Streptacidiphilus rugosus AM-16: one gene and its partner. The protein of the gene in region 2 interacts with the protein of the main gene of each other region in a pairwise test. Links are inferred from orthologs where the notes say so. Each region holds a gene or a part of one and is shown on either strand. Other genes may lie near its edges.

The links.
Region 1: the proteins of nth (region 2) and aceE interact in binary tests that used the Escherichia coli proteins (3 or more experiments, as listed by UniProt). The link is inferred for Streptacidiphilus rugosus AM-16 from one-to-one orthologs.

Annotation. Positions count from the first base shown.
Region 1 is NZ_JQMJ01000004.1:2,447,145-2,450,776, reverse strand. The notes cover bases 182-3,502. They hold aceE (pyruvate dehydrogenase (acetyl-transferring), homodimeric type), read right to left. Parts: upstream 3,133-3,502; coding sequence 382-3,132; downstream 182-381. Other genes in these bases: BS83_RS20205 (G1 family glutamic endopeptidase), read right to left, coding at 182-203. In the rest of the region: more of BS83_RS20205, read right to left, coding at 1-181. UniProt on the Escherichia coli protein: Component of the pyruvate dehydrogenase (PDH) complex, that catalyzes the overall conversion of pyruvate to acetyl-CoA and CO(2).
Region 2 is NZ_JQMJ01000003.1:839,043-842,148, forward strand. The notes cover bases 162-2,956. They hold nth (endonuclease III), read left to right. Parts: upstream 162-1,002; coding sequence 1,003-1,911; downstream 1,912-2,956. Other genes in these bases: BS83_RS07275 (ImmA/IrrE family metallo-endopeptidase), read right to left, coding at 162-341; BS83_RS48830 (helix-turn-helix domain-containing protein), read right to left, coding at 328-789; BS83_RS07285 (NUDIX hydrolase), read left to right, coding at 1,908-2,654; BS83_RS07290 (MarP family serine protease), read left to right, coding at 2,838-2,956. Outside these bases: more of BS83_RS07275, read right to left, coding at 1-161; more of BS83_RS07290, read left to right, coding at 2,957-3,106. UniProt on the Escherichia coli protein: DNA repair enzyme that has both DNA N-glycosylase activity and AP-lyase activity. The DNA N-glycosylase activity releases various damaged pyrimidines from DNA by cleaving the N-glycosidic bond, leaving an AP (apurinic/apyrimidinic) site.

The DNA of each region.
Region 1 (3,632 bases), on a different replicon or contig from region 2:
CTGGCGGAGACGCTGGTGAAGGGGCCGCCGGTGGCCGCGTAGCCGGCCCAGTTCGAACTGGAGCTGTTGCGCAGGTGGAGCTGGAGGTTGTGCACGGTTCCGTTCACCACGGCCGGGGCGGCGGTGGCCACGGCGGGTGCGGCCGCCCCGAGGAGGGCGAGCAGGGCTGCGGACAGAGCGGTGCTGCGACGGATCGTCGACATGGTGCTCCTTATCGCGCGGGCGCCGATCCGGTTGTCGGCGTTCCGCCAAAGGTAGCCACCTGTCACCACTCGGGGGAGTGGTTTGCCTCAACGCACAGAAACAACTCAGAAATGAAACAGGGTCCGATGACAAACTGTCATCGGACCCTGTTCGCTTACGCGTTCAGGCGCGTGCCGGTCAGGCGTCGCCGCCGGCGTTGCCCGGGTGCGCGGCCTTCACGTCGAGCAGCTGGTAGCGGTCGATCGCCGCCTTCAGCGCGGTGCGGTCGACCTTGCCCTGCTTGGCCAGCTCGGTCAGCACGCCCAGCACGATCGACTGCGCGTCGATGTGGAAGTAGCGACGGGCCGCGCCGCGGGTGTCCGCGAAGCCGAAGCCGTCGGCGCCCAGCGACTGGTACTGGCCCGGCACCCAGCGCGCGATCTGGTCCGGCACCGCGCGCATCCAGTCGGACACGGCGACGAACGGGCCCTCGGCGCCGGAGAGCTTGCGCTGCACGTACGGGTAGCGCTGCTCCTCGTCCGGGTTGAGCAGGTTGAACTCCTCGACCTCGATCGCGTCGCGACGCAGCTCGTTCCAGGAGGTCACCGACCAGACGTCGGCCTTGACGTTCCACTCCTCGGCGAGGATCCGCTGGGCCTCCAGCGCCCACGGAACGGAGACGCCCGAGGCGAGGATCTGCGCCGGGATCTGGCCGCCCTGGCCGACCGAGAGCTTGTGGACGCCCTTGAGGATGCCCTCGACGTCCACGTTCTCGGGCTCGGCCGGCATCTGGATCGGCTCGTTGTACACGGTGAGGTAGTAGAAGACGTCCTCGCCGTGCGGGTGCTCGGCGCTGCTGCCGTACATCCGGCGCAGACCGTCCTGCACGATGTGGGCGATCTCGTAGCCGTAGGCCGGGTCGTAGCTGACGACGGCCGGGTTGGTCGAGGCCAGCAGCTGGCTGTGACCGTCGGCGTGCTGCAGGCCCTCGCCGGTCAGCGTGGTGCGGCCGGCCGTCGCGCCGAGCACGAAGCCGCGCGCCAGCTGGTCGGCCATCTGCCAGAACTGGTCACCCGTGCGCTGGAACCCGAACATCGAGTAGAAGACGTAGACGGGGATCAGCGGCTCGCCGTGGGTGGCGTAGGACGAACCCGCGGCGATCAGCGAGGCGGTGGAGCCGGCCTCGGTGATGCCGTCCTGGATCATCTGGCCCTGCGGCGAGGTCTTGTACGCCAGCAGCAGCTCGCGGTCGACCGACTCGTAGGTCTGGCCCATCGGGTCGTAGATCTTCGCCGAGGGGAAGAGCGAGTCCATGCCGAAGGTGCGGTACTCGTCCGGCGCGATCGTCACGAAGCGCTTGCCGATGTTCTTGTCCCGCATCAGGTCCTTGAGCAGGCGGACGAAGGCCATCGTGGTGGCGATCGACTGCTGGCCCGAGCCCTTCTTGAGGACCTTGTAGGCGTCGTCGCCCGGGAGCTCCAGCTGGCGCGGCCGCACCTTGCGGGTCGGCATGTAACCGCCGAGCTCGCGCCGGCGGTCGTGCATGTACTGGATCTCCTCCGAGTCCTTGCCCGGGTGGTAGTAGGGCGGGTAGCCCTCGTCGAGCTGCTTGTCCGTGATCGGCAGGTGCAGCCGGTCGCGGAAGCGCTTGAGGTCGTCGACCGTCAGCTTCTTCATCTGGTGGGTCGCGTTGCGGCCCTCGAAGTTCGGGCCCAGCGTCCAGCCCTTGACGGTCTGGGCCAGGATGACGGTCGGCTGGCCCTTGTGCTCGGTCGCGGCCTTGAACGCGGCGTAGACCTTCTTGTGGTCGTGGCCGCCACGGCCCAGGTGCTGGATCTGCTCGTCGGTCATGTTCTCGACCATCGCGCGCAGGCGCAGGTCTCCGCCGAAGAAGTGGTCGCGGATGTACGCGCCCGACTCGGTGGCGTAGGTCTGGAACTGGCCGTCCGGGGTCACGTTCATCTTGTTGACCAGGGCGCCGTCGCGGTCCTGCGCGAGCAGCGGGTCCCAGGTGCGGTCCCAGATGAGCTTGATGACGTTCCAGCCGTTGCCCCGGAAGATCGACTCCAGCTCCTGGATGATCTTGCCGTTGCCGCGGACCGGGCCGTCGAGGCGCTGCAGGTTGCAGTTGACCACGAACGTCAGGTTGTCCAGGCCCTCGCGGGCGGCGATGGACAGCTGGCCGAGCGACTCGACCTCGTCCATCTCGCCGTCGCCGAGGAAGGCCCAGACGCGGGAGTCCGAGGTGTCCTTGATGCCGTGGTTCTCCAGGTAGCGGTTCATCCGCGCCTGGTAGATGGCGCCCAGGGGGCCGAGGCCCATGGAGACGGTCGGGAACTCCCAGAAGTCCGGCATGTTGCGCGGGTGCGGGTAGCTGGAGAGACCGTAGGGCGCGCCCGAGTGCTCCTGGCGGAAGCTGTCGAGCTGCTGCTCGCTGAGGCGGTCCAGCAGGTAGGCGCGGGCGTAGATGCCGGGGGAGGCGTGGCCCTGGAAGTAGATCTGGTCGCCGGAGGCGCCGTCCGCGTCCTTGCCCTTGAAGAAGTAGTTGAAGCCGACGTCGTAGAGCGACGCGGAGGAGGCGAAGGTGGCGATGTGGCCGCCGACGCCGATGCCGGGCCGCTGCGCGCGGGAGACCATCACCGCGGCGTTCCAGCGGGTGGCGTTGAGGACCTTGCGCTCGATCTCCTCGTTGCCGGGGAAGAACGGCTCGTCCTTGGTGGCGATCGTGTTGACGTAGTCCGTGCTGCGCATCTCCGGCACGGCGACGCGCTTCTCGCGGGCGCGCTCGATCAGCCGCAGCATGAGGTAGCGGGCGCGCTCACGGCCCCGCTCGTCGATGGCGGCGTCGAGGGAGTCCAGCCACTCGCTGGTCTCCTCGGGATCGAAGTCCGGGACCTGGCTGGGCAGGCCGCCAATGATGATCGGGTTGCGATCGGATCCGGAAGCCACGCTGTTCCTTCACTGTCGGTACGTCTGGAGGTGGTGTCGCGCCGCCTCCATCGTGGACCGCAGGGGGAGAATCGTCATCTCTACCCATGAGTAACCGATTCGTGCCCTTTTGGGAGCAGTCCCTTGGGGGCAGGCGCCGCGTGGGCGTCTGCGAAGCGGTTCTCGCCTTGTGCGCGGTTGGCTACGACGAGGTGACCCGACCTTTCCCCACAACGTTGTGGAGTGGGCAGGCTGGGGAGGGCCAAGGGAAGACTCTACGCCCGGTCAAGGAGTGTTCGGTCACACGGCCGAGGGATGAGACGCAACGTCGACCGACGGTCTACCAGGAGTGAGCGACGCCTACAGCGGGTAAGTGGAACGGCAATCCGCTGCGCGGAACGCTGTTTGCCGGTGATACTGGGGCAAATGGGAGTGATCCGTGTCACTCCCGACGGCGTGTCGCGCTGCGACGCACCGAAGCCAGGGTGGGATCGACGATCGGGTACTTGCGCTCCGCGCGC
Region 2 (3,106 bases):
GCTTCGATCTCCTCGCGGTCCGTCGCGGCGCTTGAGACGGCATCTCGCAGATTGACACGGGTCTGAGTGTCGAGGATCAGCGGTCGGCCCCGGTGGAGCAGCAGATGTCCGAGCTCATGGGCGATAGTGAAGCGCTGTCGGGCCGCAGGGTGGGCCTCGTTGACGCCGATGACCTTCTGCTCGTCGCCTCGGCGGACCAGCATGCCCGACACGTCGTTCTGCATGTCTTGGTAAACGACCAGCACCCCTAGGCGCTTGGCCAACTCTTCAGGCTCAATCGGCGGTTCTTCGACTCCGAAACGGCGGAGCAGGCTCTGAGCCTCGACGTCAGCTCTGGCCATCGCGTTTCCCTTGTTCCTCTGCCGCGGACATAACGGACTGGACAGCGTCTGCCCAGCCGCCCGGTAGATCACTCAACGGCCCGGAGGCCTGCTCGTCTGCTGCGGACATGACGGATTGGACGGCATCTGCCCAGGCCTCCGGCAAGCCTGCGGTCGGTCCCGTCTCCACAAGCGGTGGGAGCAGGTCAGCCGGAGCTACGGACAGCGCCTCCGCCAGTAGCGCCAGTCGGTACGGTGGAGGCGCTTGAGCCCCTGACTCAATATTGGTGATCGAGCCGCGGGTCAGTCCGGCTCGCCGAGCCAGGTGCTCCTGGGTCAGCGAAACTCGCAGCCGGGCGGCGCGCACGCGGGCTCCAAGGCCCTCGTTGAAGGTCTTCTCGTCCACGCTGCTCCCGGATGACAGTATCGCTGTCATCCAACCTAATGCACACCGCCGCGCGAGAGCCATGCCCCTGCCTGCCAATGGTGAAGGGTCCCCATTTCGGTCTTCTTGTTTCCGGTCCAGGCCGATGGCTCAGAACTCAGCGAACGCGAGGAGCACCGGGCCGCTGGGTCGGGAGTGGGTGCTGTGCACCCTGCAGGCTCAGTCGATGAGCGCTGCCCGATCGGTAAACGCCGCGACCTGGCCAAGCGTGACAGGGTCGGGTCGTAGGCTCTCGGTATGGCGAAGAGTGGCGTGTCCGTGACCGCTGGTGCTGCCGGTGGGCCGGGGTTCAAGAAGGCAGCGTTCCCGAAGACGCACATCGCAAAGGTGCGGCAGGCGCGGAGGATCAACCGGGCGTTGGCGGAGGTGTACCCATACGCGCATCCGGAGTTGGACTTCGAGTCGCCGTTCGAGTTGCTGGTGGCGACGGTGCTGTCGGCGCAGACGACGGACCTGCGGGTGAACCAGACGACGCCGGCGCTGTTCGCCAAGTACCCGACGCCCGAGGCGATGGCGGACGCCGATCCGGAGGTGCTGGAGGAGCTGATCCGGCCGACGGGGTTCTTCCGGAACAAGGCGAAGTCGTTGCTGGGGCTGTCGAAGTCGCTGCGGGACGACTTCGGGGGTGAGGTGCCGAAGACGCTGGAGGAGATGGTCACGCTGCCCGGCGTGGGGCGGAAGACGGCCAACGTCGTCCTCGGAAACGCACGTGATCCTAAAACGGGAGAACCTTTCGGCGTGCCGGGCATCACCGTCGACACCCACTTCGGCCGGCTCGCCCGGCGGTTCGGGTGGACCGAGTCCGACGACCCGGTCAAGGTCGAGCAGGAGGTCGGCGCGCTGGTCGAGAAGAGCGAGTGGACCATGCTCTCGCACCGCGTCGTCTTCCACGGCCGCCGGATCTGCCACGCCCGCAAGCCGGCCTGCGGAGCCTGCCCGATCGCGCCGCTTTGCCCCTCCTACGGAGAGGGCGAGACGGATCCGGTGAAGGCGGAGAAGCTGCTCAAGTACGAGAAGGGCGGGCAGCCCGGTCAACGCCTGCAGCCGCCCGCCGACTACCCCGGCGAGGCCGCGGCACGCGCGGCCTCCACCGGCGGGGTCGGACCGGACGCCGCCGACGTGGACCGGGCCGGAGCGGCCGGGTGAGCGCGGCGGCCGAGGTGGGGGTCGTCCGGGAGGGGATCCCGGACTGGCTGTTGCCGGTACGCGACGTCGCCGAGTCGGTCGAGCCGCGACAGCTGAGCCGGTTCCTGCCGCCCGCCGAGGGCGGGCGGCGGTCCGCGGTGCTGGTGCTCTTCGGGGAGCAGCCGGGCCTCGGCCCGGACCTGCTGCTGATCGAGCGCGCCCGACAGCTCCGCTCGCATGCCGGGCAGCCGTCGTTCCCCGGCGGTGCGCTGGACCCCGAGGACGGCGATCCGAAGGGCGAGGGCCGGATCCGCGCCGCGCTGCGCGAGGCGCGCGAGGAGACCGGACTGGACCCGGCGGGCGTCCAGGTCTTCGGCGTTCTGCCGGACCTCTACATCCCGGTCAGTGACTTCGTGGTCACGTCGGTGCTCGGCTGGTGGCACTCACCGGTTCCCGTCGGTCCGGTGGACGAGGGCGAGGTGGCCGAGGTCTTCCGGGTCCCCGTCGCCGAGCTCGCCGACCCGGCGAACCGCGCCAGGCTCCGGCATCCGAGCGGGTTCCGCGGCCCGGCCTTCCTTGTCGACGGCCATGTCGTCTGGGGCTTCACGGCAGGCGTCATCGACCGCCTGCTCCATCACGCGGGGTGGGAACAGCCGTGGGACGGCGCCCGCGAGGTCGAGCTCGGCGACTCCGCCGTCTTCGCCTCGCGCGAGGAGCAGGAACGCGCCCGCGCCCTGATGCGGGGCGGCGGCGAAGGAGCCTGATCCGCAGGGGCGGCCTCGCCCGGCGGGTGTCCGGAGGTAAGCGTCACGGGGCCACCTCGCGCGGCGGCCCCGGACGGGACGGCTGCGGGCGGCGGCTCGTGCCACGCGCCGACGTGTCACGAGTTGTCCACAGGCTGGGGAGGGGGCCTGCGCCCACTCGGGTGGGCGTGGCAAGGTAGCCGGGTGAACGTCCTCGATGTCCTGCTGATCCTGGCCGCCGTCGGATTCGCTGTGAGCGGCTACCGGCAGGGCTTCGTCGTGGGCGTGCTCTCGGTGATCGGCTTCCTCGGCGGCGGGGTCCTGGCCGTGCAACTGCTGCCGCTGCTGCTCACACACCTCTCCCCGGGCATGGTCTCCTCCGTCGTCGCGGTGGTCGTGGTCATCGTCTTCGCGGCCTTCGGCCAGGCCTTCACCACCCACTGGGGCTGGAAGCTCCGCGGCCGGATCGGTCG